2 regions of the Cryptosporangium japonicum genome follow, and region 1 is predicted to be linked to the other one. Evidence: riboswitches for the same ligand, from Rfam matches in the RefSeq annotation. Region 1 holds a riboswitch; the other holds the start of a gene.
The links. A riboswitch is a leader RNA that binds a small molecule or an ion and turns the genes downstream of it on or off. The one in region 1 is predicted to bind thiamine pyrophosphate.
Positions count from the first base shown of each region.

Region 2: it holds a riboswitch for thiamine pyrophosphate, as region 1 does, so the genes downstream of both, ABD437_RS29400 (thiamine ABC transporter substrate-binding protein) here and thiC (phosphomethylpyrimidine synthase ThiC) in region 1, are expected to answer to the same signal.

Region 1 covers NZ_BAAAGX010000005.1:27,625-42,246, forward strand. The annotation lists gene thiC (phosphomethylpyrimidine synthase ThiC) at 1-1,506, opposite strand, end outside; TPP riboswitch at 1,498-1,622, opposite strand; gene ABD437_RS04360 (MFS transporter) at 1,696-2,841, opposite strand; gene ABD437_RS04365 (YqjF family protein) at 2,898-3,614, shown strand; gene ABD437_RS04370 (PLP-dependent cysteine synthase family protein) at 3,667-4,617, opposite strand; gene ABD437_RS04375 (MoaD family protein) at 4,668-4,943, opposite strand; gene ABD437_RS04380 (M67 family metallopeptidase) at 5,050-5,454, opposite strand; gene ABD437_RS04385 (DUF2017 family protein) at 5,502-6,161, opposite strand; gene clpS (ATP-dependent Clp protease adapter ClpS) at 6,163-6,453, opposite strand; gene ABD437_RS04395 (nicotinate phosphoribosyltransferase) at 6,537-7,805, shown strand; gene ABD437_RS04400 (isochorismatase family protein) at 7,815-8,387, shown strand; gene ABD437_RS04405 (hypothetical protein) at 8,356-8,901, opposite strand; gene ABD437_RS04410 (sensor histidine kinase) at 9,079-10,209, shown strand; gene ABD437_RS04415 (response regulator) at 10,206-10,841, shown strand; gene serB (phosphoserine phosphatase SerB) at 10,838-12,046, opposite strand; gene ctaD (aa3-type cytochrome oxidase subunit I) at 12,195-13,895, opposite strand; partial or broken gene ABD437_RS04430 (hypothetical protein) at 14,203-14,289, shown strand; gene ABD437_RS04435 (WD40 repeat domain-containing protein) at 14,302-14,439, shown strand; gene ABD437_RS04440 (bis-aminopropyl spermidine synthase family protein) at 14,449-14,622, opposite strand, start outside.
Region 2 covers NZ_BAAAGX010000023.1:321,149-335,770, forward strand. The annotation lists gene ABD437_RS29390 (ABC transporter ATP-binding protein) at 1-931, opposite strand, end outside; gene ABD437_RS29395 (ABC transporter permease) at 928-2,547, opposite strand; gene ABD437_RS29400 (thiamine ABC transporter substrate-binding protein) at 2,523-3,578, opposite strand; TPP riboswitch at 3,626-3,739, opposite strand; gene ABD437_RS29405 (ABC transporter) at 3,807-5,513, shown strand; gene ABD437_RS29410 (GTPase) at 5,510-7,153, shown strand; gene ABD437_RS29415 (S8 family serine peptidase) at 7,128-9,986, opposite strand; gene ABD437_RS29420 (DeoR/GlpR family DNA-binding transcription regulator) at 10,032-10,814, opposite strand; gene ABD437_RS29425 (YbhB/YbcL family Raf kinase inhibitor-like protein) at 11,062-11,598, opposite strand; gene ABD437_RS29430 (hypothetical protein) at 11,708-12,277, shown strand; gene ABD437_RS29435 (sensor histidine kinase) at 12,345-13,604, shown strand; gene ABD437_RS29440 (LLM class F420-dependent oxidoreductase) at 13,587-14,435, opposite strand; gene ABD437_RS29445 (LysR family transcriptional regulator) at 14,498-14,622, shown strand, end outside.

The DNA of each region.
Region 1 (14,622 bases):
CGCCGACTTCTCGGCCATGCCGGGGGCGGCACGCAGGTCGTGGCTGATGCGCATGCTGCAGAACTTCGGCCCGCACATCGAGCAGAAATGCGCGGTCTTCGCCGGGGCCGCGGGCAGCGTCTCGTCGTGGAACGACTGGGCGGTCTCCGGGTCGAGCGCCAGCGCGAACTGGTCCGCCCAGCGGAACTCGAACCGCGCGTCGGACAGCTGATCGTCGTGCGCCTGCGCGCCGGGATGTCCTTTCGCGACGTCCGCCGCGTGCGCGGCGATCTTGTACGCGATCACGCCCGCCTTGACGTCGTCGCGGTCGGGCAGCCCCAGGTGCTCCTTCGGGGTGACGTAACAGAGCATCGCGGTGCCGTGCCACGCGATCATCGCGGCCCCGATCGCCGACGTGATGTGGTCGTACCCCGGCGCGACGTCGGTGGCCAGCGGCCCGAGCGTGTAGAACGGCGCGTCGTCGCACCACTCCTGCTGCAACCGCACGTTCTCGGCGATCTTGTCCATCGGCACGTGCCCGGGGCCCTCGATCATGGTCTGCACACCATGGTCCTTCGCGACCTTCGTCAGCTCGCCGAGCGTCCGGAGTTCGGCCAGTTGGGCGTCGTCGTTGGCGTCGTACACCGAGCCGGGCCGCAGCCCGTCACCGAGCGAGAACGTCACGTCGTACGTCCGCAGGATCTCGCACAGCTCGGCGAAGTGCGTGTAGAGGAAGTTCTCCCGGTGGTGCGCCAGGCACCAGGCCGCGAGGATCGACCCGCCGCGCGACACGATCCCGGTCTTCCGGCCGACGGTGAGCGGGATGTACGCCATCCGCACACCGGCGTGCACGGTCATGTAGTCGACGCCCTGCTCGCATTGCTCGACCACGACGTCACGGTAGATCTCCCAGGTCAACGCGGTCGGGTCGCCGTTCACCCGCTCCAGGGCCTGGTAGATCGGCACGGTGCCGATCGGCACCGGCGAGTTCCGCAGGATCCACTCGCGGGTCTCGTGGATGCGTGGGCCGGTGGAGAGGTCCATGACCGTGTCGGCACCCCACCGGGTGGCCCACACCATTTTCTCGACCTCTTCGGCCGGCGACGACGTCACCGCCGACGTGCCGATGTTCGCGTTGATCTTCACCAGGAACCGCTTGCCGATGATCATCGGCTCGGACTCGGGGTGGTTGACGTTCGCGGGTATCACCGCGCGGCCGGCTGCGACCTCGCTCCGTACCAGCTCGGCCGGGAGGTTCTCGCGGGCGGCGACGTACGCCATCTCGGGCGTGATCTCGCCGGCCCGCGCGGCCAGCAGTTGCGTCGGGTGGGTGCGGGTGCGGTCCCGTTTCGGCAGACCGTTCTCGAGGTCGGGGTGGAAGTCGGTCTCGGTGTACGGGCCGGAGGTGTCGTAGCGTTCGACGACCTGGCCGTTGGTGAGTTCGATCTCGCGGACCGGGACGCGCAGTGCGCCCCGGTACGCCTTGCGGCTACCCGGAAGAGGACCGGTCGAGACAACATCGCTCATGAGAGAGCTCCCTACGCCGGCATTACCCGGTCAGGTTCGAGCGGTCGGCGGCACCGTCCTTCTCGGACAGCCGCCCTCTCAGCCCGCTTTCGGCGCGAGCTCCCGCGTACAGTGACGCGGCCACCATAACGCCGCTTCCCCGCGAACCGGAACAGGTACGAGCCGTTGCATTCTGGGCACCCTGTGCTATCACGCCCGCGCGTGGAGCGGCGTCACGACCACCGCGACGGCGGCGGCGAGCGCGGCCGAGGCGAACGCGACCGGGTAGCCGGCGTGGGTGACGACCGCGCCCAGGACCGGGGCGGTCAGCGCGGCCACGCCGTTCTGGCCGGTGCCGTGGATGCCGAGCGCCCGGCCCGCCCAGCCCGGCCCGGCGTACTCGGCCACCGCCGTGAACGACAACCCGTTCGTCGACACCGAGACGACCGCCGCCGCGACCAGCGCCACCACCGCGACGCCCGGCACTCCGGCGGCCCCCGCGGCGAGCAACGCCAGCACCACCGCCGTCGTCCCGGCGAGGATCCGCATCGGACCGGTGCGTGAGCCGGCCCGGTCCGACCACCACCCGGCGAGCAGCCGCGCGGCCGCCCCACCGAACGCGGCGACGGCCAGCAGCCGGCCCGCCGTCGCCGCGTCCCAGCCGGACGAGTCGACCAGGAACACCAACCCGAACGTCGCCACCGCGAACTGCGGGAACACCAGCAGCGCCCCGGCGCCGTAGAGCCGCCACAGCACCGGCGCCCGGTACGGGTTCCCGTTCCCGGTCGCGCCTCCGGCCGCCGCGGAGCGGGCCGGATCACGCACCACGACCGCGACCAGGGCCGCGGTGGCGAGACACCCGGCCGCCAGGAACGTCAACGCGCCGGCCCGGCTGAGCACCGGGACCACGACGGCGGCCACCGCGACGCCGAGCGGCTGGGCCATCTGCCGGATCCCCATCGCGAGCCCCCGCTCGGCGGCCCCGAACCAGCCCAGGATCAGCCGTCCGCTCGCGGCGTTGACCGACCCCGCCGCGGCACCGGCCAGGACCAGGCACGCACCCAGCGCGACCGGCCCGGACACGACCGACGCCCCGAGCAGCACCACGCCGGCACCGCCCAGCCCCAACGCGATGACGCCCCGCTCGCCGTACCGATCGGCCAGCGCGCCCCAGCCCACGAGCGTCGCCAGCAGGCCGAAGATCGGGCACGCCACCAGCGTGGCGGCCTGGGTCAGCGAGAGGCCGTCGGCCCGGAGCCGCGGGAGGAGGTACGGCAACCCGTAGAGGAACGCGCACCCGGCCGTCATGCCGGCCACGCCCACCGCCAACACCACCCAGCGACGTCTCGATTCCATATTTCGAGACTAGCGTCCCAATTGATGGGACAGTCGCCAGGTGGCACACTTGACGCATGCAGGTCGAGCCCGTGACGCTGACGACCCCCCGGACGATCCGGCGGGCGATCATGACCCAGTGGTGGCGGGATCTGGCGTTCCTGCACTGGCCGGTCGAGCCCGACGTCGTCGCACCGCTGCTCCCGCCGGGCACGCGGCCGGACACGCTCGGCGGCGTGACCTACGTGGGGCTGATCGGGTTCACGATGGACCGCGTGGGGCTCCGCGTCGGGGTGCCGTACCTCGGGCGTTTCGCCGAGACCAACGTGCGGCTCTACTCGATCGACGCGGCCGGCCGCCGGGGCGTGGTGTTCCGCTCGCTGGACGCCGCGCGGCTACTGCCCGTGGTCGTCGGGCGCACGCTCTTCGGGCTCAACTACGTCTGGTCGACGATGAGCGTCCGCCGGCGTCCGGACGGCGCCTACACGTACCGCAGCGTCCGACGCTGGCCGGGCGCGGGCCCCGAGTCGGCGTTCACCGTGGTCCCGGGCGATCCCGCGCCACCGGACCCGCTGAACGACTTCCTCACCGCGCGGTGGGGTCTGCACACCGTGCTGCGCGGGAAGACGATCTACCTCCCGAACGAACACCCCGCCTGGCCGCTACGCAGCGCAACCCTGGTCGACCTGGACGAAACCCTTCTCCGCTCCGCCGGCCTCCCCGCCCTGCCGGGCCCACCCCCGAGCGTCCTCTTCTCCCAAGGCGTCCCCGTGCGCTTCGGCCCACCCCGGTAGTTGCATGTCGAGCGCCGCCAGGCGCGACTCGCTTGAACCTGGAGCCCGCCCACTAGGCCCAGAGTTGGCCCTCGAGAGCGGCTTCGGCTTCGGCCAGGGTGCCGGCGTAGGCGCCGGTGGAGAGGTACTTCCAGCCGCCGTCGCAGACCACGAAGACGATGTCGGCGCGCTGTTCGGCTTTCACGGCCTTGTGCGCGGTGGCCAGCGCCGCGTGCAGGATCGCCCCGGTGGACAGGCCGGCGAAGATGCCTTCCACTTCGATGAGCTGCCGGGTGCGCAGCAGCGCGTCGCGCGGCCCCACCGAGAAACGGGTGGTGAGCACGCTGGCGTCGTACAGCTCGGGCACGAAGCCCTCGTCGATGTTCCGCAGCCCGTAGACGAGCTCGCCGTACCGCGGCTCGGCCGCGATGATCTGCACGTCGGGCACCTTCTCGCGCAGGTACCGCCCGGTTCCCATCAGCGTGCCGGTGGTGCCGAGGCCGGCGACGAAGTGCGTGATCGTCGGGCAGTCGCGCAGGATCTCCGGGCCGGTGGTCTCGTAGTGGGCGCGCGCGTTGGCCGGGTTCCCGTACTGGTAGAGCATTTTCCAGTCGGGGTGTTCCTCGGCCAGTTGCTTGGCCATCGCGACGGCCTGGTTGGAGCCGCCCGCGGCCGGCGACGAGATGATCTCGGCCCCGTACATCCCGAGCAGCTGACGGCGCTCGATCGACGTGTTCTCCGGCATCACGCAGATCAGCCGGTAGCCCTTGAGTTTGGCCGCCATCGCCAGCGAGATGCCGGTGTTGCCGCTCGTCGGCTCGAGGATCGTGTCGCCGGGGCGCAGCCGCCCCTCCTTCTCGGCCTCGGTGATCATGTAGATCGCCGGGCGGTCCTTCACCGAACCGGTCGGGTTGCGGTCCTCCAGCTTCGCCCAGAGGCGGACGTTCTCACTGGGAGAGAGCCGGGGTAGGCCGACCAGCGGCGTGTCACCGAGTGCGTCGAGCAAAGAGTCGTACCGGGTCATGTCGGCCCCCTTCGGACGGCGCGGGGGCCGTGGGCCCCCGCGAACGAGACTCAGCCGCCGGCCACCGCAGGGAGGACGGTTACCTCGTCGCCGTCCTTCAAACCGGTCTCGAGCGCACCGGTGAACCGCACGTCCTCGTCGTTGACGTAGACGTTGACGAACCGGTGCAGCGAACCCTCGTCGGTGACCAGGCGCCCACGCAGGCCCGGGTACTTGCCGTCGAGGTCGCCGATGAGCGCCTCGAGCGTGCTGCCCTCGCCCTGCACGAGCTTCTCGCCACCGGTGTAGGTGCGCAAAATGGTCGGAATGCGAACGTCAATGGCCATGGAACACTCCTGGAAATAGCTGAACGGGAAGCCGGAAGTCAGCGAAGACGACAGTCGTAAACCACTTCGACCGGCGTGTGCGCGAACAGATACGACTGCGTCGGCGTCATGCGATTTCCACCGGTTCCTCCGTCACCACACCGTCGACGATGCGGAACGAACGGAACTCGACCCGGTCTTCTTCGCGTGTCGACACCAGCACGTAGTGCGCGCCGGGCTCGTTCGCGTACGAGATGTCGGTACGCGACGGGTACGCCTCGGTGGCGGTGTGCGAGTGGTAGATGACGACGGGCTCTTCGTCCCGATCGTCGAGATCCCGGTACAGCTTCAACAGATCCGTGGAGTCGAACTCGTAGAACGTGGGCGACCGCGCCGCGTTGAGCATCGGGATGAACCGAACGGGCTGATCGCTACCGGCCGGACCGGCCACCACACCGCACGCCTCGTCGGGGTGGTCGCGGCGGGCGTGCGCCACGATGGCGTCATGGATGGCCCGGTCGAGTTTCAACACGCCCACCAGCGTACCCAGCGCATCCGACGGAAAAGTGGTGAGCTGCGCTACTCCGGATCGAGCGCGTCGACCAGACTGGCCTGCAATCCGGTCAGGAACTGATAAAGCGACAGGCCCAGCACCCGCGCCCCGGTCGGATCGGCGCCCGCGGCGGCGTCCAGCTCGGCCAGCGGATCGGTGTCGCCCTCGATCTCCAGCGCGGTGCCGAGCATGAGCCGGGCGTCGTTCAGCGCCAGCAGCCACGCCTCGGCGCGGTCGGCGTCCAGGCGGATCTCCCCGCCCTCGAACGGAAGGTCGTCGAGGATGACACCGGCGTTGCCGATCTTCTCCTCACGCAACGACGACTCGGTGAGGCTGCGGAGTTCGGCGGCCGACTCCGGGTCGTCGCGGTACCCGTCGGGAAAGAGCCGGGCCAGCACCGGATCGAGGCTCGGGCCGGCGACGCCGTCCTCGACCAGCTCGATCTCGAGGTCCTCGGGTTCCGGCTCGATCTTGTCGAAATCGTCGAAGACGTCGAACGGCTCGCGGGGCGCCTCGGAGGCGCGGCCGAGCGACCCCGGCCCCAGGTCGAGGCTCATGACCCCGCGCCGGTCACCGGCCTGGATCAGCCCGGCGACCTGCGCGACGACCAACCCGACCGCCTGCGCCTCTTCGGCGCTCAGGCGGAGCGTCAGGGAGCTGTCCGAACGTGTGAAGCCATAGGTCATGTCAATCCTGCTGCAGCGTGGCCCAGAGCCCGTGCGAATGCAGCCGGGCGACGTCGAGCTCCATCTTTTCGCGGGAGCCGGTGGAGACGACTGCACGGCCTTTCTGGTGGACGTCGAGCATGAGCTGGGTGGCTTTGGGCTTGTCGTAGCCGAAGAGCTTCTGGAAGACGTAGGTCACGTACGACATGAGGTTGACCGGATCGTCCCAGACGACAGTGACCCACGGCTTCTGCTGCGCGGGCCTTTCTGCGGTGCTCGGCGTCTCCGCCGGAGCGACCAGAGGAGCGGTCATGAACCCCATCGTGCCATCGCTGGAGGTTCTCGCAACAACCCCGGGCAACAAGTATTCGATGAGCTGCTCGTACGCTGGTGGGCATGGGGACAGCACTGCTGACCGACCACTACGAGCTCACGATGCTGGCCTCGGCGCTGCGCGACGGCTCGGCCCACCGTGAGTGCGTGTTCGAGGTGTTCGCGCGCCGGTTGCCGAAAGAACGGCGCTTCGGCGTCGTCGGCGGCACCGGTCGTGTCCTGGACGCCCTGGTCGACTTCCGGTTCGACGCCGACGACCTCGAGTTCCTGCGCAGCGCCGGCGCGGTCGACGACGACACCGCCGCGTGGCTCGCGGACTACCGCTTCAGCGGCGACATCGACGGTTACCCCGAGGGTGAACTGTACTTCCCCGGGTCGCCGATCCTCACCGTCCGCGGCACGTTCGCCGAGGCCGTGCTGCTGGAGACGCTCGCGCTCTCGATCCTCAACCACGACTCGGCGATCGCCACCGCGGCCGCCCGGATGGTGATCGCGGCCAGCGACCGGCCGCTGATCGAGATGGGTTCGCGACGCACGCACGAGGAGGCCGCCGTGGCGTCGGCCCGCGCCGCCTACCTGGCCGGGTTCACCGCCACGTCGAACCTCGAGGCCGGCCGCCGCTACCGCATCCCCACCACCGGCACCAGCGCGCACGCGTTCACGCTGCTGCACGACACCGAGAAGGCCGCGTTCACCGGCCAGCTCGCCGCGCTCGGCGTCGGCACCACGATGCTCGTCGACACCTACGACATCACCGCCGGTATCCGCACGGCGATCGAGGTCGCCGGCCCGGAGCTGGGCGCGGTGCGCATCGACTCCGGGGACCTCGGCGTGCTCGCCGTCCAGGCCCGCCAGCAGCTGGACTCGCTCGGCGCGACCGGCACGCGGATCGTCGTCTCCGGTGATCTGGACGAGTACTCGATCGCCGCGCTGGCGGTCGCTCCGGTCGACGTCTACGGCGCTGGTACGTCGGTCGTCACCGGCTCGGGCGCGCCGACCGCGGGCATGGTCTACAAGCTGGTCGAGGTCGAGGGCCGGCCGGTGGCCAAGCGCAGCGAGAACAAGGCCTCGCGCGGCGGACGCAAGACCGCGGTGCGCCGCTACCGGTCCACCGGCACGGCGGTCGAGGAAGTGGTCTCGCTCTCCACGCCGCAGCTGGGCGAACACGACCGCCCGCTCCAGATTCCGCTGGTGCGTGCCGGTGTCCGCACCGCCGGGGCCCCGGACCTGCTCGCCTCCCGGGACCACCTGGAGAAGGCGCTCGTGACGCTCCCGTGGGAGGGCCTGAGCCTGTCCGCGGGTGACCCTGCCATCCCGGTCATTTTCAGTTAGGGGTATCCGATGGCCCGTGCGTTGATCGTCGTCGACGTCCAGAACGACTTCTGCGAGGGCGGTTCGCTCGCCGTCACCGGTGGCGCCGGGGTCGCGACCGCCATCTCCGCCGCGCTGGCCGCCGACGCCCGGCAGTGGGACCGGGTCGTCGCCACCCGCGACCACCACATCGACCCGGGCCACCACTTCTCCGAGAACCCCGACTTCGTCGACACCTGGCCGGCCCACACGGTCGTGGGCACCGGCGGTGTCGAGCTGCACCCGAACTTCGACACCGGGCGGGTCGAGGCGATCTTCGACAAGGGCGAGTACGCGGCGGCCTACTCCGGCTTCGAGGGCCTCTCCGAGGGCAAGGCCCTCACCGACTGGCTCCGCGAGCACGACGTGACCGAAGTGGACGTCGTCGGCATCGCGACCGACCACTGCGTCCGGGCCACCGCGCTGGACGCCGCACGCAACGGCTTCGCCACCACCGTCCTGCTCGACCTGACGGCCGGTGTCGCCGCCCCCACCACGCAGCGCGCGCTCACCGAGCTGGAGCAGGCCGGCGTCACGCTCGTGGGTGAGCCGGTCGTGTCTTAGGGAACACGGTGTAGGTCAGCGCGACGATGCCCCAGATGACCACGATCTTCGGCAGCGCGGACAGCGTCCCGCCGAGCGCCTCGGTGCGCTCGGCGTCGTCGACCAGGCGGATCGCGCCGAACAGCAGCGCGCCGGAGATCCCGCACGCGATCACCGCACGCAACCACAGCTTCCACTCGTACACCGCCCGCTGAGTGCCGTACCTGGGCGGCTTCGTGGGCACCGGACCGCCGGCGAAGCGGTGCGCGAACCGTTCGTCGGCCCAGCGCACCAGCGTCGGGCCGAACGCCACCGAGAACCCGATGTACAGCGCGGCCAGCCCGTGCGACCAGTCGGCCGTCGCGCCCCCGCGCAGGTCGACAACGGCCGCGACGAGCGCCACCAGGTCGACGAACGCGGTCGCGACCAGCAGCGCCGCACCCAGCCGCTTGCGCCGCAGCAGATATCTGGCCGCGAGCCCGGCGCCGAGCACGACCCAGAACCCGATTTCGCACGCGATGATGACGGCAACCATGCTTCTCAGCGTCCCGGCGCCGGCGCGCTGCGGCGTCGGCCCGCGTGACGAACTGCCCGTACGCCGTCCGATGCACGGTCCCGGGTGCGGTTCCTACATCCTTCGGCGGACGCCGGGCGAGCGCACACCGTAGGCACGGCCGAAGCGGCGGACGGCTACCCGTGGTCGAATCGAGCCATGCGGTGGCGTGATCTGGGGCTGGCGGTGGGCGCCTTCGTCGGCGGCCTCGTGCTGATCTGGCTCGGCTACCCGTTGAAGTCGTGGGTCGGCCTCGCCACCCTGGGCGCCGCCTCGTTCTCGGTGCTCATCCTGCGGCCCTTCCGGTGGGTCAGCCTGACCGTGGCTTACGTGGCCCTGACCGTCGACTGGATCGTCGGCACGCCCGGCCTGGTGCCGATCTTCGTGCTCGCCAACGCCCTCTGGGAGATCACCGAGAAGGGCTCGGCCCGGGTCGGTCGCGCGTTGATGATCAGCTCGGTCACGACCGTGCTGATCTTCTCGGTGGTCGGGCTGGTCAAAGCGCAGGAGCTCGACGGTGTGCTGCTGGGCGTGCAGGCGGCGCTCTTCACCGTCGTACCGGTGGACACCGCGATGACCGTGCGGCGGCACCGCCAGACCGCGGCGGCCGAGCGGGAACGGGCGAGCGCCGAGCGGGAACGCGCGGAGCAGACCGCGCGGCTGGCCGAGCTCGACCAGCGGGCCGCGGTGGCGGCCGAACGGACCCGGGTGGCGCGTGACCTGCACGACCTCGTCGCGAACGATCTGAGCGTGATCGCGCTGCACTCCACCGCCGCGCTGGCCCGGGACGACCACGGCGACACGACCCGACGATCGCTCGAGCTGATCCGCAAGCACAGCGTCGACGGGCTGGCCGAGATGCGTCACCTGATCGACGTGCTGCGGGCCGACGAGGGCGCCGACTCGCCCGCCGAGGCCCGCCTGGACCAGCTCGCCGCGCTCGTCGACCGGGTGCGTGAGGCCGGCACCCCGGCGACGCTGACCGTGGACGGGGAAGCCCGGCCGCTGTCGTCGGCGGTGGAGCTCGCCGGGTACCGGATCCTGCAGGAGGCCCTCACGAACGCCGGACGCCACGCCCCCGGTCAGCCGGTGGAGGCGATCGTGCGGTACTGCCCGGACGTGCTGACGCTCACCGTCGAGAACCCGCTGCCGGACACCGCCGACGCGTTCCCGCTGGTCGGCGGCGCAGGGCTGGTGGGCATGGCCGAGCGGGCCGCGCTCGTGGGCGGCTCGCTCGACGCGGGCCCGCAGGAAGGACGGTGGCGTGTGCACGCCTCGATTCCGCTGTGACCGTGCGGGTGCTGGTCGCGGACGACCAGGCGGCGGTGCGGACCGGGTTGGTGCTGATCCTGTCGTCGGCGCCGGACATCGAGGTCGTCGGGGAGGCCGGGGACGGTCAGGAGGCGGTGGAGCTGGCCCGTGCGCTGCGCCCCGACGTCGTCGTGATGGACGTGCGGATGCCGAAGCTGGACGGGATCGGCGCGACCGCGGCACTGGCCGCCGACGGCGTGGCCGACGTGCTGGTACTGACGACGTTCGACCTGGACGAGTACGTGTTCGGAGCGCTGCGTGCCGGGGCGGCCGGTTTCCTGCTCAAGGACACCGAGGCGGCCGACCTGATCGCCGCGGTACGGCTCGTCGCCGCCGGTGAGGGCATGGTCGCGCCGCGGGTCACCCGCCGGCTCATCGACGCGTTCGCGCGCGGCACGGTCGCTCGTCCGGCCCCGCCGCCGGAGCTGGAGAAGCTGACGCCGCGCGAGCGCGAGGTGCTCGACTGCCTGGGCCGCGGCCTGTCGAACGCGGAGATCGCGGCGGCCCTGGACATGGCCGAGGCGACCACCAAGACCCACGTCAGCCGCATCCTGGCCAAACTGCGCCTACGCAGCCGCACCCAGGCCGCCGTCCTGGCCCGCGAGCTTTAGCTCTCGTCGACCTCGTCGACCTCGTCGATCTCCTCGCGGGAGACGCCGAGGAAGAACAGGACCGCGTCGAGGTAGGGCTGGTTGAGTGCGGTGTCGGCGACCTCGCGCAGCGCCGGCTTCGCGTTGAACGCGATGCCGAGCCCGGCCGCGCTGATCATGTCGATGTCGTTGGCTCCGTCGCCGACCGCGACGGTCTGGGCCATCGGCACGCCGGCGGCCGCGGCGAACTTGGCGAGCGCGGTGGCCTTGCCCGGCCGGTCCACGATGTCGCCGATGACCCGCCCGGTGAGGACGCCGTCGATCACCTCGAGCGTGTTCGCGGCCGCGTAGTCGAGCCCGAGCAGGTCGACGAGATGGTCGGTGACCTGCGTGAAGCCGCCGGAGACGATGCCGCAGAGAAAGCCCATGCGCTTGAGCGTGCGCACCAGCGTGCGTGCGCCGGGCGTCAGCTTCACCTCGTTGCGGACCTTCTCCAGCACGATCGCGTCGAGGCCGGCCAAGGCGTGCACACGCTGGTGCAGCGAGTCGGCGAAGTCGAGTTCGCCACGCATCGCGGCCGCCGTCACCGCCGCGACCTCGGCTTCGGCCTCCGGGCCGGCGTGCGCGGCGAGCATCTCGATCACCTCGCCGGTGATCAGCGTCGAGTCGACGTCGAACACGACCAGCCGCTTCGCGCGCCGGGCGAGCCCGCTGCGCTCCACCGCGACGTCGATGCGGTGCGCGGTGGCCACCGTGGAGAGCGCGGTGCGCAGCGGGGCGCTCTCCACGCCGGAGACACGCAGCTCGAGGCTCGTGACCGGGTACTTGGAGAGGCGCGTGATCGCGTCGATGTTGCCGCCCAGGTCGCTGATGCCGGACGCGATCGACGCCACCGCGGACGCGGTGAGGGGACGGCCGAGCACCGTGACGTGATGGGGCTTCTCCTGGCGACGGGTCATCGGCGCGTCGGCGGTCGGCGCGAGCGCGACCTCGATCCAGACGCCGAGGGCCCGGCCGAGGTCGGACACGCTCCGTTTGACCGCGGGCAGTTCGTCGGCCGACGGCAGCTCGACCGAGACGCCGAGCAGCAGCTGGCCGCGGATCACGACCTGCTCGACGTCCCGGACCTCGAGGTCGAGGGTGGCCAGAGCGGAGAAGAGAGCGGCGGTGACGCCGGGGCGGTCGGCGCCGGTGACGGTGAGCAGTGCACGCGTGCTGTGAGTCATCGCTCCGGTTCCGCGGCTGGAGAAAATGCGGTGCGTTCACTCACCGTAGAACGCCCGCGCTCGTCCGGCCGAACCCGACCCCGCCCGTGTGAGCCACTGCACGCAAATGGCCGGCCCCTCGTCGGGACCGGCCATTCGGTGAGCGGTGTTACGCGTTCACGCTCGGCTGCTGCGGATTCTTGACCTCGTTGGCCCACGGCGCCAGGTGCGGGAACTTCACGTCGAACGCCGGGCGCTCCGAGCGGATGCGCGGCAGCTCGAGGAAGTTGTGCCGCGGCGGCGGGCAGGACGTGGCCCACTCGAGGCCACCCCCGTAGCCCCACGGGTCGTCGACGGTCACGACCCGGCCGAGCTTGTAGGACTTCCAGATGTTCCAGATGATCGGCAGCGTCGAGATGCCGAGGATGAACGCGCCGATCGTCGAGATCGTGTTCAGCGTGGTGAAGCCGTCGCTGGCCAGGTAGTCGGCGTAGCGGCGGGGCATGCCCTCGTTGCCGAGCCAGTGCTGCACCAGGAACGTGGTGTGGAACCCGATGAACGTGAGCCAGAAGTGCAGCTTGCCGAGGCGCTCGTCGAGCATCCGGCCGGTCATCTTCGGGAACCAGAAGTAGATCCCGGCGAACGCGGCGAACACGATCGTGCCGAAGAGCACGTAGTGGAAGTGCGCCACCACGAAGTAACTGTCCGAGACGTGGAAGTCCACCGGCGGGCTGGCCAGCAGAACACCGGTCAGGCCACCGAACAGGAACGTGACGAGGAAGCCGACCGCGAACAGCATCGGCGTCTCGAACGTCAGCTGGCCGCGCCACATGGTGCCGATCCAGTTGAAGAACTTCATACCGGTGGGCACCGCGATCAGGTACGACAGGAAGCTGAAGAACGGCAGGAGCACCGCGCCGGTGACGAACATGTGGTGCGCCCACACGGTCATCGACAGCGCCGCGATGGCCACCGTGGCGCCGACCAGACCCTTGTAACCGAACAGCGGCTTGCGGCTGAACACCGGGATGATCTCGGTGATGATGCCGAAGAACGGTAGGGCGAGGATGTAGACCTCTGGATGCCCGAAGAACCAGAACAGGTGCTGCCAGAGGATCGGACCGCCGGTGTCGGCGTCGTAGACGTGCGCCCCGAGGTGCCGGTCGGCCAGCAGGCCGAAGAACGCGGCGGTCAGGATCGGGAAGACCATCAGCACCAGGAGGCTGGTGACCAGCATGTTCCAGGTGAAGATCGGCATCCGGAACATCGTCATGCCCGGCGCGCGCATCGTCAGGATCGTCGTGATGATGTTGACCGCACCGAGGATCGTGCCCAGACCGGAGATCGCGAAGCCGACGATCCACAGGTCGGCGCCGGCGCCCGGCGAGTTGATCTGCGAGTTCAGCGGCGCGTAGGCGAACCAGCCGAAGTCGGCCGCGCCGCCCGGCGTCAGGAAGCCCGAGAGCACCATCAGACCGCCGAACGCGAAGGCCCAGTACGCGAACGCGTTCAACCGCGGGAACGACACGTCGGGCGCGCCGATCTGCAGCGGCACCAGGAAGTTCGCGAACGCGAAGCCCAGCGGCGTGCCGAAGAGCAGCAGCATCACCGAGCCGTGCATCGTGAACAGCTGGTTGTACTGCTCGTTCGACAGGAACTGCAGCCCCGGCCGGGCCAGCTCGGCGCGCATGAGCAGCGCCATCACGCCGGCCGCGGCGAAGAAGAAGAACGACGTGATCAGGTACATGATGCCGATTTGCTTCGCGTCGGTCGTCCGGATGATCCGGGCCAACGCGTTGCCCTTCACCGACTCGCGCACCGGCCATGGCCGGCTCACGATCGGTTCCGGTTCGATGCGTTCGGCTTCGATGGTCACAGCCGGACCCTCCTGGCAGATCGGCGTCGCTGGGCCTGGTGCTGGCCCGCGGCTGGCAAGCCTCGCGAGCAGAATAGTCCGTCTCCCGCGTCTGACACGGCGGGGGTCTACCTAGCGTCGTCGTGTCTGAAATATTCCGTTCCAGCCCTAGCGTCTCCCCGCTCACCCGCGACTTGCTCCGCAGACACCTCGACACCTGCACGAACCCGACCGGTGAACGGCGTCAACTACGGCGTAGTGGCGCCCTACCGAGTGCGACTTCGTCAAGCGGCTGGCCGAGCTCTCCTCGGAACGCGCGCCGCTGGTCGGTCACTCCGGGCAGGTTCACTCGGTCGCGTTCAGCCCGTCCGAGCCGTTACTGGCGACCGCGAGCTTCGATCGCACGGTCCGGATCTGGGACGTGGCCACCCGGACCCGGGTGGGTCCACCGCTCACCGGCCACGCGAACGAGGTCTGGTCGATCGTGTTCAGCCCCGATGGGTCGCTGCTCGCCTCCGGCAGCAAGGACAAGTCGGTGCGGGTCCACAAGGTGTTCTGAACCCGCGGTTCAGGGGGCGGAGGCTCGGATCGCCTCGATGAGGGGGGCCAGCCGGTGCCTCGGGGTCTCCATCAGCGTGCCGTCCGCCTCGATGCCCGCCGGTGCCGGGAGGTACTCGGCCACCCGTGCGGCGGCCTCCGGTTTCGCCCGGCCGGTATGGGTGGTCAGGGCGTCGCGCCAGAC
Region 2 (14,622 bases), on a different contig from region 1:
TGGGCGCGGAAACCACCGGACAGTGTGCTTCCAGCAGCGGCGCGCCGTCGATTCGAACCAGCACCTCGACCCGCTCCCCGGCGAACGTGGCCACCTCGACCACGCCGGTGACGTCTCCCGGGTCGTCCACGGACAGCAGCACCCCGGCGGGGCGGACCAGAACCGGGTGCGGCCCGGGAGCCGCCGGAACAGCAACCCTTCCCCACGGCGTGGCCGCCGTACCGGCCTCGACCGACGCTGTGGCCACGTTCGTGAACCCGAGGAACCGCGCGACGAACTCCGACGCCGGCTGCTCCCACACGTCGCGGGGCGTGCCGACTTGGGCGATGCGTCCGCCGGCCATCACGACGACGCGGTCCGCCAACGCGAACGCCTCACGCTGGTCGTGCGTCACGGCCAGCACTGTGGTGCCGAGGCGCACGAACAGCCGCCGGAGTTCCACCACCAGGCGCTCGCGCAGTTCGCGGTCGAGCTGCCCCAGCGGCTCGTCGAGCATCAGCAGTTTCGGCGACGGAGCGAGCGCGCGGGCCAGCGCGACCCGCTGCTGCTCGCCGCCCGAGAGCGTGACCACCGCACGGGGCCCCGCGTCCGGGAGCCCCACCAGGGAGAGCAACGAAGCGACGTCCGCCCACGCGTTCCCGAACCGGATGTTGCCGGCCACGTCCTTGTGCGTGAACAACGCGTGGTCCTGGAACATCAGCCCCACTCCGCGCCGGTGCGGCGGCACCTTGGTCACGTCGACGCCGTCGAGCACCACCCGCCCGGCCGACGGCTCCTGCAGGCCCGCGACCACCCGCAGCAGCGTCGACTTCCCGCTCCCGCTGGGCCCGAGCACGGCGACCACCTCGTGCTCGGCGACCTCCAGCTCGACGTCGGCCAGGGCCGCGAACGACCCGAACCGGACGGAAACTCCGGACACCGACAGACTCACAGCTCTCCCCCCGCACCGGTCGGCCGCAGCCGGTCGAGCGCGATCAGACTGGCCGCGCACAGCACCATCAGAATCGTCGCCAGCGCCATGGCCTGCCCACTGTTGACCTCACCCGGCCGCCCCAGCAGTTGCGCGATCGCGACCGGGATCGTCGGGTTGTCGGCGCGGGCGATGAACACTGTCGCACCGAACTCCCCGAGCGAGATCGCGAACGCGAACCCGGCCGCCGCGGCCAGCGACCGCCACACCAGCGGCAGGTCCACCCGCCACCACACCCGCCCCGGTGGCGTGCCGAGCACCGCGGCCGCCTCCCGGAGCCGGTTGTCGATCGCCCGGAGCACCGGCAGCACGGCGCGGACGACGAACGGCACCGCCACCAGGGCCTGCGCGAACGGCACGAGCAGGGCCGAGTCACGCAGGTCGAGCGGCGGCTCGTCGAGCGCGACCAGGAAGCCGAAACCGACGGTCACGGCCGACGTGCCCAGCGGCAACATCAGCAGCAGGCCGAACGCGCCGCGCAGCCGGCCCGGCCGGGTCAGCACCACCGCGGCGCAGATCCCGACCACCAGGGCCAGCAAGGTCGCCGTCACCGCGTACCGCAGCGACGTGCCGACCGTCTCCAGAGCCGGCGCCGGCAGCACGCTCGACGCGTCCGCCGAGGTCAACGCCCGCCAGTACGTCAGCCCGTACCCGTCGGACGTCGCGAACGACCGCTCGACCAGCACCGCCAACGGCGTCAGCAGCAACCCCACCAACACGACGAGGTTGACGCCGACGAACGCCCACTCGCCGAAGCCCCGCGGAGACCGCGGTGACGCCGGCACCAACCGGGCCGCGCGCTGCCGCCCGGTGAGCGCGGCGTCCACGGCCAGCAGCACGGCCACGGCGGCGAACTGCACCATCGACAGCACGGCGGCACCGGACAGGTCCAGCAGATAGACCGTGCGGCGGTAGATCTCGACTTCGAGCGTCGCGTACGACGGGCCGCCGAGGATCTGCACGATGCCGAACGACGTGAACGTGAACAGGAACACCACCGACGACGCCGCGGCGATCGCGGGACGCAGCGCCGGCAGCGTCACCCGCAGGAACGCCCGCGGACGCGACGCGCCGAGCACCCGGGCCGCCTCCACCGAACGCCGGTCGAGCTGCGCCCAGACGCTGCCGACGATCCGCACCACGACCGCGTAGTTGAAGAACACGTGTGCGGCCAGGATCGCCCACACCGTGCGGTCCAGCTCGACGCCGAGCAGGCCGTCGGGCCCGATCAGCGCCAGGAACGCCGCCCCGACCACCACGGTCGGCAGCACGAACGGCACCGTGACCAGCGCGCGGACCAGGCCGGAGAACGGCAGCCGGAACCGGGCCAGCACGGCCGCGCCCGGCAACGCCACGACCAGCGTCAGCACGGTGGAGGCCACGGCCTGCCAGACCGTGAACCACAGCACCCCGCCGACGTCACCGAGGCTGCCGCCCGGCACCCCGGGGATCGGCTCGCCGAACCCCAGGCCGATCGCCACCAGCGTTCCGACCGGGTAGACGAAGAAGACCCCGAGGAACGCCAGTGGGACGAGGGCGAGGAGGCGTGTTCTCAGCGGAGCACCGTCTGGGTCCACTCGTCGATCCACGCCTCACGGTTCTTCGTGATCTGGTCGGCGGGGAGCGTCAGCGGCTTGGTCGGCAGCGCCGCGTACTTGGTGAACTCGGCCGGCAGCGCGGTGTCGGTGACCGACGGCCAGACGAACATCTGCAGCGGCACGTCCTTCTGGAACGGCGGGGAGAGCAGGAAGTCGAGCAGCTTCTTCCCGCCGGTCGGGTTCGCCGCACCGTCGAGCAGACCCGCGTACTCGACCTGACGGAAGCAGGTGTCGGTGACCACACCGGACGGCGCGTCCGTGGGCTTCTTCTCCGCGTAGACGACCTCGGCCGGCGGGCTGGACGCGTACGAGACGACGAGCGGCCGGTTGCCCTTGCCCTGCGAGCCGACCGTGAAGCGCTGCTGGTAGGCCTCCTCCCAGCCATCGACGACCAGGGCGCCGTTGGCCTTGAGCTTCTCCCAGTAGGCCGTCCAGCCACCCTCGCCCTGCACCGCGATGCTGCCGAGCACGAACGCCAGCCCGGGCGACGACGTGGCCGGGTTCTCCACGACCAGCAGGTCCTTGTACTCCGGTTTGATCAGGTCGGCGTAGCTGGTCGGCGGGGCGATCTTCTTGCCGGCGAACCACGCCTTGTCGTAGTTCACGCAGACGTCGCCGTAGTCGACGGCGGTCGCTTTGCCGTCGGTGCCCTGCTGGAGCGCGGTGGGGACGTTGCCGATGTTGACCGGCTGGTAGGCCGTGAAGATGCCCGCGTCGACGGCACGCGACAGGAACGTGTTGTCGACGCCGAACAGCACGTCGCCCTGCGGGTTGCCCTTGCTGAGCACCGCTTTGTTGACAACCGCGCCGGCGTCGCCGCTACGCAGGATCTTGACCGTGAGGCCGCTCTGCTTCTGGAAGGCGGCCAGGACGCCGTCGCTGACCGCGAACGACTCGTGGGTGACGAGAGTGACCGTTTTGGAGTCGTTAGCCGCTTTGTCGGGCGACGACGAGCAGGCCGCGACGGCGGCGGTCAACAAGACCGCAGCCAGTAAACGAGGGGCACGCATCCGGTTACCTCCGGAGTCGGGCACCGGGAATGAGCCTTCGGGCGCGGTCCGGCGATCCGCCGGTTCTCCCTCCGCTGGCATTACCCAGAGCAGGTTCGACGGGTCGGCGACGCGGTGGCCACCCTCTCAGCCCGGCTGCCCGAGCTCCCCGACGGACGACTGGCGTCCGCGTCGACAAGCGTAGCCCGCTGTGGTTGAGGCGACCCCAGAGCGGTCACTACCTCGGGCATGGACGGTCCGCGGCTGGCTGATGCGCTCGAGGCGCTGCGTGCGTCGGTGGCTTCGGTCCGACTCGATCTGGCGGTGTCCGACGCGGAGGCCGCGCGGCGGTCGCGGTCGGAACTCGTCGGCCAGGTCGACGACTACCTGCTGCCGAGGTTGCGGCAGCTGGACGCCCCGATGTTGGTGGCCGTCGGCGGGTCCACCGGCGCCGGCAAGTCGACGCTCGTCAACACGCTGGTCGGCGCGGAGGTGACGAAGGCGGGCTGGCTGCGGCCCACCACGCGCGCCCCGGTGCTGGTGTGCCACCCCGACGACGTCGGCTGGTTCGAAACCGACCGGATCCTCCCGGGGCTGTCCCGGACCACCGGCCCCGAAGCCGTGAACTCACTCCGGCTGGTGCCCCATCCGTCGGTGCCACCGGGGCTCGCACTGCTCGATCCGCCCGACATCGACTCGGTCGTGGCCGAGAACCGGGACCTGGCCGGGCAGCTCCTCGCCGCCGCCGACCTGTGGATCTTCGTCACCACCGCGGCGCGCTACGCCGACGCCGTCCCCTGGGACCTGCTGCACACCGCGGCCCAGCGCAGCACCGCGCTCGCGGTCGTGCTCAACCGCGTCCCGCCGGAGGGCGTCGGCGAGATCAGCGACCACCTCCGCTCGATGCTGGCCGAGGAACGCCTCGGCGACGCGGCGCTGTTCGCGGTGCCGGAGGTCGAGCTGACCGCGGAGCGCATCCCGGACGCGGCGATCGCACCGCTGCGCACCTGGCTCGACGGGCTGGCCGCGGACGCCGGGGCCCGCGACGCGGTGATCCGCACGACGCTCACCGGTGCGCTCTCCAGCCTGCACGACCGGGTCACCGGCCTGGCCGACCACCTCGACGACCAGGTCCGCACCGCCGCCGAGCTGCGCGGCACCGCGCTCGAGCGGTACCGCACGGCGCTCACCGGTGTGGACGACGGCGTCCGCAGCGGCACCGTGCTGCGCGGCGAGGTGCTGGCACGCTGGCAGGAGTTCGTCGGCACCGGCCAGTTCACGCGGAACCTGGAGGCCCGGATCGGGCAGCTGCGTGACCGCATCACGTCGTTCTTCACCGGCCGGGCGCCCGCGGCCGAGGCGGTCGGGCACGCGGTGGAGAGCAACCTGCACGCACTGGTGCGGGCCGCGTCGGACCAGGCCGCCGAGCAGACCACGGAGCTGTGGCGGTCCCGCCCGGCCGGCCGTGCCCTGGTCACCGACGATCTGCACCGCTCGTCGGCCGAGTTCGGTCCCCGGCTGGAACTTCAGATCCGCGCCTGGCAGGAACGTGTGCTCGACCTGGTCCGCGAGGAGGGTGGCCACCGGCGCAGCGTCGCCCGGCTGACGTCGTTCGGGGTGAACGGCGCCGGCCTGGTGCTGATGCTCGCGGTGTTCGCGCAGACCGCCGGCCTGTCCGGGCTCGAGGTGGTGGTCGCGGGCGGAACGTCGGCGGTCAGCCAGAAGGTGCTGGAGGCGATCTTCGGGGACGCGGCCGTGCGGACGCTCGCGGCCCGGGCCCGCGACGACCTGCTGGAGACCGTCGAAGGGCTGCTCGTCGACGAACGGCAGCGGTTCGACGTGCTGGTGGACGCCGTCGCGCCCACCGCCGAGCGGGTGACGGCGCTGCGTACCGCGCTGGCCGAGTTCGAGTCGGCGCTGGGTTCGTACCTGCGGCAGCCGGGGCTGGTGCGATGACTCTGCTGGCACGGGCCACCGACGAATCGGGGCTGAGCAAGCGGCTGACCGCGCTCGACCGGGTGGTGGAGCTCGGCGCCGACCGGCTCGATCCGGCGGCGCTGGCCACCGCGGGCGCACTCTCGGGGAAGGCCGCCGAGCGGCTGCGGCTGGGCGCCGAGCACACCGTCGTCGCGCTCGCGGGAACCACCGGCAGCGGCAAGTCGTCGCTGTTCAACGCGCTCGTCGGGGTCGACGTCGCCACCACCGGGCTGCGCCGGCCGGTCACGTCGACGGCCCAGGCCGCGGTGTGGAACCCGGACGGCGCCGCGCCGCTGCTGGACTGGCTGGGCGTGAAACGTCGGCACCACCTCGGTGACGAGGGCGCCGACGAGTTGTCCGGCCTGGTGCTGCTCGACCTGCCGGACGTCGACTCCGTGAAGGTGGACCACCGGCTCGAGGTGGACCGGCTGGTGAAGCTCGTCGACCTGCTCGTCTGGGTCGTCGACCCGCAGAAGTACGCGGACTCGGCCCTGCACGACCGGTACCTGCAGCCGCTGCGGACGCACGCCGACATCACCGTCGTCGCGTTCAACCAGATCGACCGGGTGCCGTCGGCGCGGCGCGAGGAGGTGCTGACCGACCTGCGCGGCCTGCTCGAGCGCGAAGGCCTGGGCGGTGTGCCGGTGCTGCCGGTCTCGGCGCGGACCTCCGACGGGCTCCCGGCGCTGCGCACCCGGCTGGCCGACGCGGTGACCGCGCACGAGGCGTCGGTGCGGCGGTTGAACGCGGACCTGCGTGCGCTCGCGGACGAGTTGGGCCCGACGTGCGGCCCGTCGGCGACACCCGCGGTGGAGCGAGCCGACCGGGCGGCCGTGGTCGGTGCGCTGACCGAGGCCTCGGGCGCCGACGCGGTCGCGCTGGCGGTGGCACGCACGCACCGCAGCCGCACCAGGGCCGCGACCGGCTGGCCGATGACCCGCTGGCTGGCCCGCGTACGGCCGAGCGCGGCGACGCGGCTGGGCCTGCCCGGTGCGCGGCTCTCCCCCGGCGAGGCCGAGGACGAACTGGTCCGCACCGCGCTCCCGGGTCCGTCCGCGGTGCAGCAGGCCCGGGTGGACACCGCGCTGCGCAACCTCGTCGACCGCACCACGGCCGGCCTGCCCCAGCCGTGGCCGAGCGTGCTCACCCGTGCCGCCACCGGCCGTCGGGAGCAGCTACCCGACCTGCTCGACCGGGCCGTGGCCGGTGCCGACCTCGGCCTCGGACGGCGTCCGCGCTGGTGGGGTGTGGTGCGGCTGCTGCAGAACGTGCTGGCGCTGGTCGCGGTCGTCGGAGCGGTGTGGCTGCTCGGGCTCTTCCTGCTCGACTGGTTCCGGCTGCCCGAACCGCCGTTGCCGGACGTCGACGTCTGGGAGTGGCGGATCCCCGTGCCGACCGGGATGCTGCTCGGCGGTGTGCTGGTCGGCCTGGTCCTCGGTTTCCTGAGCGCGCGGCTGGGTGCGCTCGGCGCGCGGCGTCAGGCGAACCGGGCGCGCCGCCGGATCCGTGCCCGGGTGGAGCAGGTGGCCGCGGACGCGGTGCTCGAGCCGGTGAGCGCGGAGCTGAGCGCGCGCACCGAGCTGTGTGCGGCGATCAGTCAGCTGCGCGGTCGTCGGTGAAGAGCCGGTCGACGGCGCTGACGAGCGTCGTCGCCTCCCCGGTTCCGCCGTCGGACCAGCGGATCCGGCCGAGCCAACGCCCGCGGCCCTCGGCCGGCACACCGGACAGGCGCAGCGGCGTCCCCGCGCTCACCGACCGTTCGGCGGCCGGCTCGCCGTCGTCGACCACGTAGGAGTCCAGGCGGACCGGCAGCGGGCCGGAGCCCGGCGCGTCCACGAGCTGGACGTAGACCTCGTACCGCCCGGCCTCCGGTTCGGCCAGGTCGACGCGTTCGTCCGCGGCCGGCCCGCCGCTGCGGCCGACGCGCTTGCCGTCGCGGTAGACGAAGACGTCCACGTCGGTGCCGACCGGGTAGTCGAACGCGTCGGTCGCGAACCGGGCCAGCGCGGTGTCCGGCGGCACCGTGACGGTGAACCGCGCGACGCGGTCGGAGGCCTTCGGCGCGGCCGAGGAGAACCGGGCGCGCTCGCCCGTCACGCGCAGCCTGCCGGTGTGCCCGACGGCGGGGACGGGGCCTGAGACGCGTGCGCTCAGCCGTCCGGTGAAGCCCGGCACGACGGTCAGCGGGTCACCGAGTTCGACGCTCGCCGGAGCGGCCACGACGACCGGGGTGACCGCGACCGGAAGCCGCACCCGGTGCGTTCCGTCGGACCACGTGATCGAGCCCGCGGCGAGCTGGTCGTACGGGGCGGAGACGCGGTGGACGGTCACCGTGAACGAGGCGGTCGCACCGGGCTCCAGCGTCAGCTCGGCCGGGGAGACGGCGACGTCCACCCCGGGCGGCTCGTCCACCCGCGCGACGTACCTGGCGGTGGTGGAGCCGGCGTTCGTCACGGTCCGCCGGACGGAACGGACCCCGGCCAGCGAGCCGAGCACGACCGACGCGGTGTTCTGCGCGCTGTACGGTGCGGTCGCCGCGGCCGAGGAGTCGAAGAACAGGCCCGGGTCGAGGGCCCGGTTGATCGCGAGCGCACCGGCGCCGTACTCGGCCGGACCCGCGCTCTCGCCGCCGGACGTGCTGATCCGGTTGTCGCCGCCGGTGGCGCTGGTCAGCAACGCCGACTTCACCGCCGCCGGCGACCAGCGCGGGTGCGCTGCACGCAGCAACGCGGCCGCGCCCGAGACCTGCGCGGTGGCCACCGACGTGCCGGAGCGCAGCCCGAACATCGCTCCGTCCCGGGCCGGCGACACCGCCGCGACGACGTCGACGCCGGGCGCCATCAGGTCGGGCGCGAGCGCGTCGCCGTCCGGGCCGCGCGCGGAGAACTCCGCCACCTCGGGGCGGGAGCCGCCGGTCGCACGCATCCGGGCCGGTTCGAGTGCGGCGCTGGGGCTCTCGTCGCGCAGGTAGTTACGCAGCTTCCCGGTGGCGGGTGCGTCGAGGTGCACGGTCGGCACCGCGTGCCGATCGGCGGTGAGCGTGTCGGCGTCGGCGTTGGTGAGCACCATTCCGACGCCGCCGGCCCGTTCGACCTCCGCGCTCTGATCCGCCCGCCCGTTGGCGTCGCGGAGGCAGACCACGATCCGGCCGCGGATCTTCCCGGGGTCGAGCGAGCCCGCACCGCACTGCCCGCCGTCCACCACCGGTCGAGCCGGAACCCCGGCGCCGAGGCCGGCTCCGGTCAGCCGCGTGCCGTCCCCCAGCCGCACCACCGCGGCCGGCGCCCGGTCGTGGGTGCCCGCCGCGACGCTCGTCAGCCAGGGTTTGCCGTGCGCGGTGCGGGCGCCGGGTCCGTCGTTGCCGGCCGAGGCGGCGACGAACACGCCCGCCTGGGCGGCCCGGTAGAGCGACGAGGCGAGCGGGTCGTCGGCCGGCGAACCTCCGGAAGCACCGTCGATCGCCACGTTCAGCACGTCGACGCCGTCCGCGACGGCCTGGTCGATCGCCGCGACCGTGTCGGACTCGGCGCACGTCGCCACGCCATCGACGCGCCAGCAGGCCTTGTAGGCCGCGATCCGCGCCGCCGGAGCGACACCGGAGACGACACCGAGATCCGACTCGACGTCGGCCGCGCCGGCGGCCACGGCGGCGGCGTGCGTGCCGTGACCGTCGTGGTCGGCCGGTGACCGGGGTTCGCCGGCGTCCGGCGTCAGCCCACTCAGGTACCACCGCGCCCCGACGAGCGCGCCCCGGCACCGGAAGTCCTTGACGACGCGCCCGGCGTCGCACGTGCCCCGGTAGCGCGGAGCGGCCGGCCGCGGGTTCGCGAAACTCGGGTGCGCGGCCCAGATGCCGGAGTCCACGAAGCCGATCACCGTGCCCGCGCCGGCACGCGCGGGCCCGCCGAGCCGCTCCCACGCCCCGGTCGGCCCGGGCAGCCCGAGGAACTCGGTGGTCCCGGCGGGCTCCAGGCCGTCCAGCGTGTGGACGCTGTCGCGGGTGACCGACCGCACCCCCGGCAGCCGCCGCGCGGCCGCCACCTGGTCGGGTGTGAGGGCGGCCGCGAAGCCGTTGAACGTCCACCGGTACGCGTAGACCGCAGGCACACCGGGCAGCTGCTGCAGCACCGAACGCAGCTGTTGGTCCAGGTAGGCGCGGTAACGGCGAACAGCGACGGAGTCGACGCCGAGGCGCTGCCCGCGCCGCGGACGGGTGCCGTCCAGAGCGCCGTTCCGCACCGACCGGCCGCCCGGATAGGCGGCGATCGGTGCGTCGACGAGTTGGACGAGGTGCATGACCGCGGGCTCGTCCGGCGTGGCCGACGGGGCCGCGAGCGCGCCGGCGGGTATCGCCAGACCGAGCGCCAGACCGGCCGAGGTGAACCCGATCGGGCGCCGCGCTCCGGCCCGAGTCGCGGTTTTCGCGGATCGATGCCGGCCCGTCAACGTCACCCCCACTCAGATATGAACGAGCATACCCAAATGGGGCAATAAGCTTCAGACTGGTTGATCCACCGCCACCGGCGGTGCCACGTGCACCCGCAGTCCGCGCGCGACCAGGGCGTCGAGCACGTCCTTGGTGACCTCGGAGTCCGTGATGACCGCGGTGATCGACGCCAACTCGCTCACCCGGAACTCGGAGACGCGCCCGAGCTTCGAGGAATCGGCGAGCACGTACTTCTCGAAGCTCCGCGCGATCACGAGGCGCCGGACCACGGCCTCGCCCTCGTGGCAGCCGGTCAACCCGGCCTGGGGGTGGATCCCGTCAGCGCCGACGAACGCGACGTCCACGTACCCCTTCTCGAACATCCGCTCGGCCTCGGGGCCGGAGACCGACAGCTCCTCGTCCCGGACGCTCCCGGGAGCCAGCTGCACACGCACGCCCGGGTGGTCGGAGAGGTGCTGCGCCACGTGGCCGTTCGTGGTCAGGATCGTGCCCACCCAGTCGCCGGGAAGCGCCTTGGCGGCCTCGTAGACCGTCGTGCCCACGTCGAAGAAGACGTTGCGGTTGGGCTGGAGCAGCCGTACGGCGTAGCGGGCGATCGCTCGCTTGGCCGCGACGTGAGAGGTGGACCGCCGGTCCCAGCTCTCCGACTGCTTGGGCGCCCGGGTGGCGCCACCGTAGACCCGGGTGAGTTCACCCCGGCGTTCCAACTCGTTCAAATCGCGCCGGATGGTTTCTAACGAAACGCCGAGTTGACTGGCCAGGTCGTCCGCCCGCACCATGCCCCGCGTTCCCAGTGCGGTCACTATCTGCTGGCGGCGCTGTTCAGGGACCATCGCTCCTCGTCGGGGAAGACGTCGGGAAACAACCAGAGTGGACGCAGGGAACCTCAATATTGCACACGCGTCACACCCAGGAGCCGATCATGGTATGGCCCGGGGCTCCGGCTGCACCCAGGAGTCGCACCGCGATCGGCGCGGAGGCCTGTCGTGTCACAACAGTCCTCTCTGGACGATCCTAAGCCCACCCGTACGCAAACACACGAGGGGGCCGGACGCGATGCGCCCGGCCCCCGACGAAATTTCAGTGCTGGTAGGTGGGAACGATCAGCGCCCGCGCCAGGGTGTGGAACGCCAGGTTGAACGACACCACGGCCGGGGTGGCGTCCGGCGTCACGTCGAGGGCGTCGACGTCGACCGCGTGCACGACGAAGTAGTAGCGGTGCACCTGGTCGCCGGGCGGCGGAGCGGCCCCGCCGTAGTTGCGGTTGCCGTAGTCGTTGCGGACGTGGAACGCCCCGCCGGGCAGGCTGTCGTCACCGGCGCCCGCACCGGTCGGCAGCTCGGTGGTGGTTCCCGGCAGGTTCACCGCGAGCCAGTGCCAGAACCCCGACGGCGTCGGGGCGTCCGGGTCGAACGCCGTCACGACGAAGCTCTTCGTCCCGTCCGGGAAACCCGACCAGGACAGCTGCGGCGAGACGTCCTGGCCGCCCGCGTCTCCGGCCACCTGGGCCAGGTCGAGCTGGGTGCCGGCCGTGACGTCGGCACTCGTTACGGTGAACGACGGAACTTCGGGCAGCAACGCGTACGGATCAGGTGCCTGGGGACGCTCGAGCGCCATGATCTCCTCCTCGTTCTGTGGTCTGGCGAAACCCTGCCACGGAGTTTGTCCCAACCCCGCGCGGGTACTGCAGAAACGCATTGCGCCGACATTTTCGTGAGGAGATCTCGTGCTGACCGACGTCGCCCGTCGCGTGGCGGACCCGGCGGAGAAGCTGCTGACCCAGTCGTTCCGGCTCGCCGGATGGGTGGTCGGGCGCACCGCTGGGCCGGTCTTCCGACTGGTCGGCCACGCCGGCCGCCCCGCCGTCCAGACCTTGGCCAAGATCAGTCCGGCCGCCGCCGAGACGCTGTGGTCGTTCCTGCCCGGCCGCCGCCCGGTGGAGCAACCGGCCACGCCGACGCCGGTCACCCCGCCGAGGCCCACCCACGTGGCCACCGTGCCGTCACCGGCCGGTGCCCCGACTCCAGCCGCCGCGCACGCCGAAGCGGCCGCGCTGCTGTCCGAGGTCACCCCGGACGCGGCGAAGGCAGCCACCGCTCCGGAGAGCCTGCCGGTGAAGAACTGGGACGGCCTCACGATCGCGGCGATCCGCCAGCGCACGCGGTCGCTCTCCGACCAGGACATCCTGACGCTGCTGGCGTACGAGCGGGCGCACGCCGCCCGGCCGGCCGTCATCCTGAACCTCGAGAACCGGCTGGCGAAGCTCCAGCGGGTCAACGGAGCAACGCCCCACTAGCCCCGAAATGCCCCCTAACCACCTATAATGGCGGTTAGGGGGCATTTCTGTATCGGGGGGCGGCAGGTTGGCGGGACGGATCGACCGCGATGCGCTCATCGCGCCGTACGACGTCGTCGGCCACCCCCCTGCGCCCGACCTGACCGCCCTGGCGGAACTGGCCGCCGACATCTCCGGCACGCCGACCGCGCTGGTCAACCTCATGGGCGAGACCATTCAGCACTCGGTGGCCGGATACGGACGTGCCCCCGGCGTGTGCGACCGCGCCGACTCGATGTGCAACCTGATCCTCGACGAGCCCGGCCAGATCATCGTCAACGACACCCGCGCCGACCCGCGCTTCGCCGACAGCCCGTTCGTCACCGGCGAGCGGGCGAACTTCCGCTTCTACGCCGCCACCCATCTGCGTAACCCGCAGGGGATCGTCCTCGGGACGCTCTGCGTCTTCGACGACGAAGCACGCAGCCTCGACGACCGGCGCATCCGTGGCCTCGGCCTGCTCGCCCGCCAGGTGGACGATGCACTGGAACTGCGCCGCCGGACGACGAAGCTGGTGGACGCCGTCGCCGAGCTCGCCGAGGTCCGCGCCGAGCTGACCCGCTCGAACGAGGCGCTGCACGCGTTCGCCGGCCAGGTCAGCCACGATCTTCGCAACCCGCTCACCGCGATCAACGGCTTCCTGGAGGAGCTGCAGTACAACGTCCCGCACGACACCCCCTCGTCGGAGTACGTGGCCAGGGCGCTCTCGTCGACGCACCGGATGAGCGATCTGATCACCGACCTGCTCGGCTTCGCGAAGCTCGGCGGGGAGCTGCGTCGGGAGCCGGTCGCGGTGCGTCACCTGGTGGAGGAGGTCCGGCACGATCTGGCGCCGGCGCTGTCCGCGGTCGGTGCCCGGCTCGACGTCGGGCCGCTGCCGACCGTGCGGGTGGACCCGACGCAGATCCGGGCCGTCCTGCAGAACCTGATCTCGAACGCGGCCAAGTACCGGCACCCGGAGCGGCCGCCGCTGATCGCGGTGCACAGCGCCCGGCAGGACCACGCCTGGCGGATCGAGGTCGTCGACAACGGCATCGGCGTGCCCAGGGACCGCCGTGAGGAGGCGTTCAGCCCGCTGACCCGGGTGCACGATCCGCACGACTCCAGCGCCGAGGGTGCCGGCATCGGCCTGGCCACCGCACGCCGGATCATCACCGCGCACGGCGGCCAGATCGGCCTCGACGCCAGCCCGTCCGGCGGCACGGTCGCCTGGTTCACGCTTCCCGACCCCACCGAGGGCAGCCCGTTCGCGTCGGCGCACCCGCCCCGCTCAGCCCGCGTCCGCTAGGGCGGCGTGCCGCTCGAGGAAAGCCTCGACGTCGTCGACGTCCTCCAACGGCAGCGGGTACACCACCAGCCGGTCGACGCCCAGCTCCGCGTACCGGCCGGCGTCCGCGGCGCTCACCGGACCCAGCGGCTGGAAGCTGATCTCCAGCCGCCCGAGCCACGACGGCCGTTCGACCTCGGCGGCGGCCTTCTCCAGCCCGGCGAGGTGCTTCACCAGGTCGTCCGGGGTGTCGCCGACGCCGAGCCAGCCGTGCGCCCGGCTCACCGCCCGGCGGAACGCACCGGCGCTGTGCCCGCCCACCACGACGTGCGGGCCGTCGGGCCGGAGCGGGCGCGGATACGCGTCGATGTTCGCGAACGACACGTGCCGTCCCCGGTAGGACGGGTGTTCCTGGGTCCACAGAGCGCGCATCGCGTCCAGGTACTCGTCGGTGCGCGAGCCGCGTTCGGCCATCGGCACGCCGAGGGCGGCCAGCTCCGGTTCGAGGTATCCGGCGCCGATCCCCAGACGCAGCCGCCCGCCGGTCAGCACGTCCAGGCTCGCCACCTGCTTGGCCAGCACGAGCGGGTTGCGCTGCGGCAGGATCACGATCGCGGTGCCGAGCTCCATCCGCTCGGTCACCGCGGCGACGAATCCGAGGTGAACCAGCGGATCGAGCACGGGGTCGCTCGGTTCCATCGGCGTCTGCGCGGTCCGGGGGCTCGGCAGCACCACGTGCTCGCCGGCCCACCACGATCGATAGCCGAGCTCCTCGGCCCGTCGCGCGAGCCGCATGGTCGCGTCCGGCCCCAGCGTGGCTTTGGCGTTCAGTCCGGTGACCCCGAGTTCCATGCCGACGATCGTCGGACGGCCGGGTCTCCCGCGTCCAAGACCGATTCCAATAACCTCCGGTTATGAGCGTCCGGATCCAGGACCTGCGGTACTTCGTCGCGGTGGCCGAGGAGTTGAGCTTCACCCGCGCGGCGGCCGAGCGGCTGTTCGTCTCGCAGCCGGCGCTGAGCAAACAGATCCGTCAGCT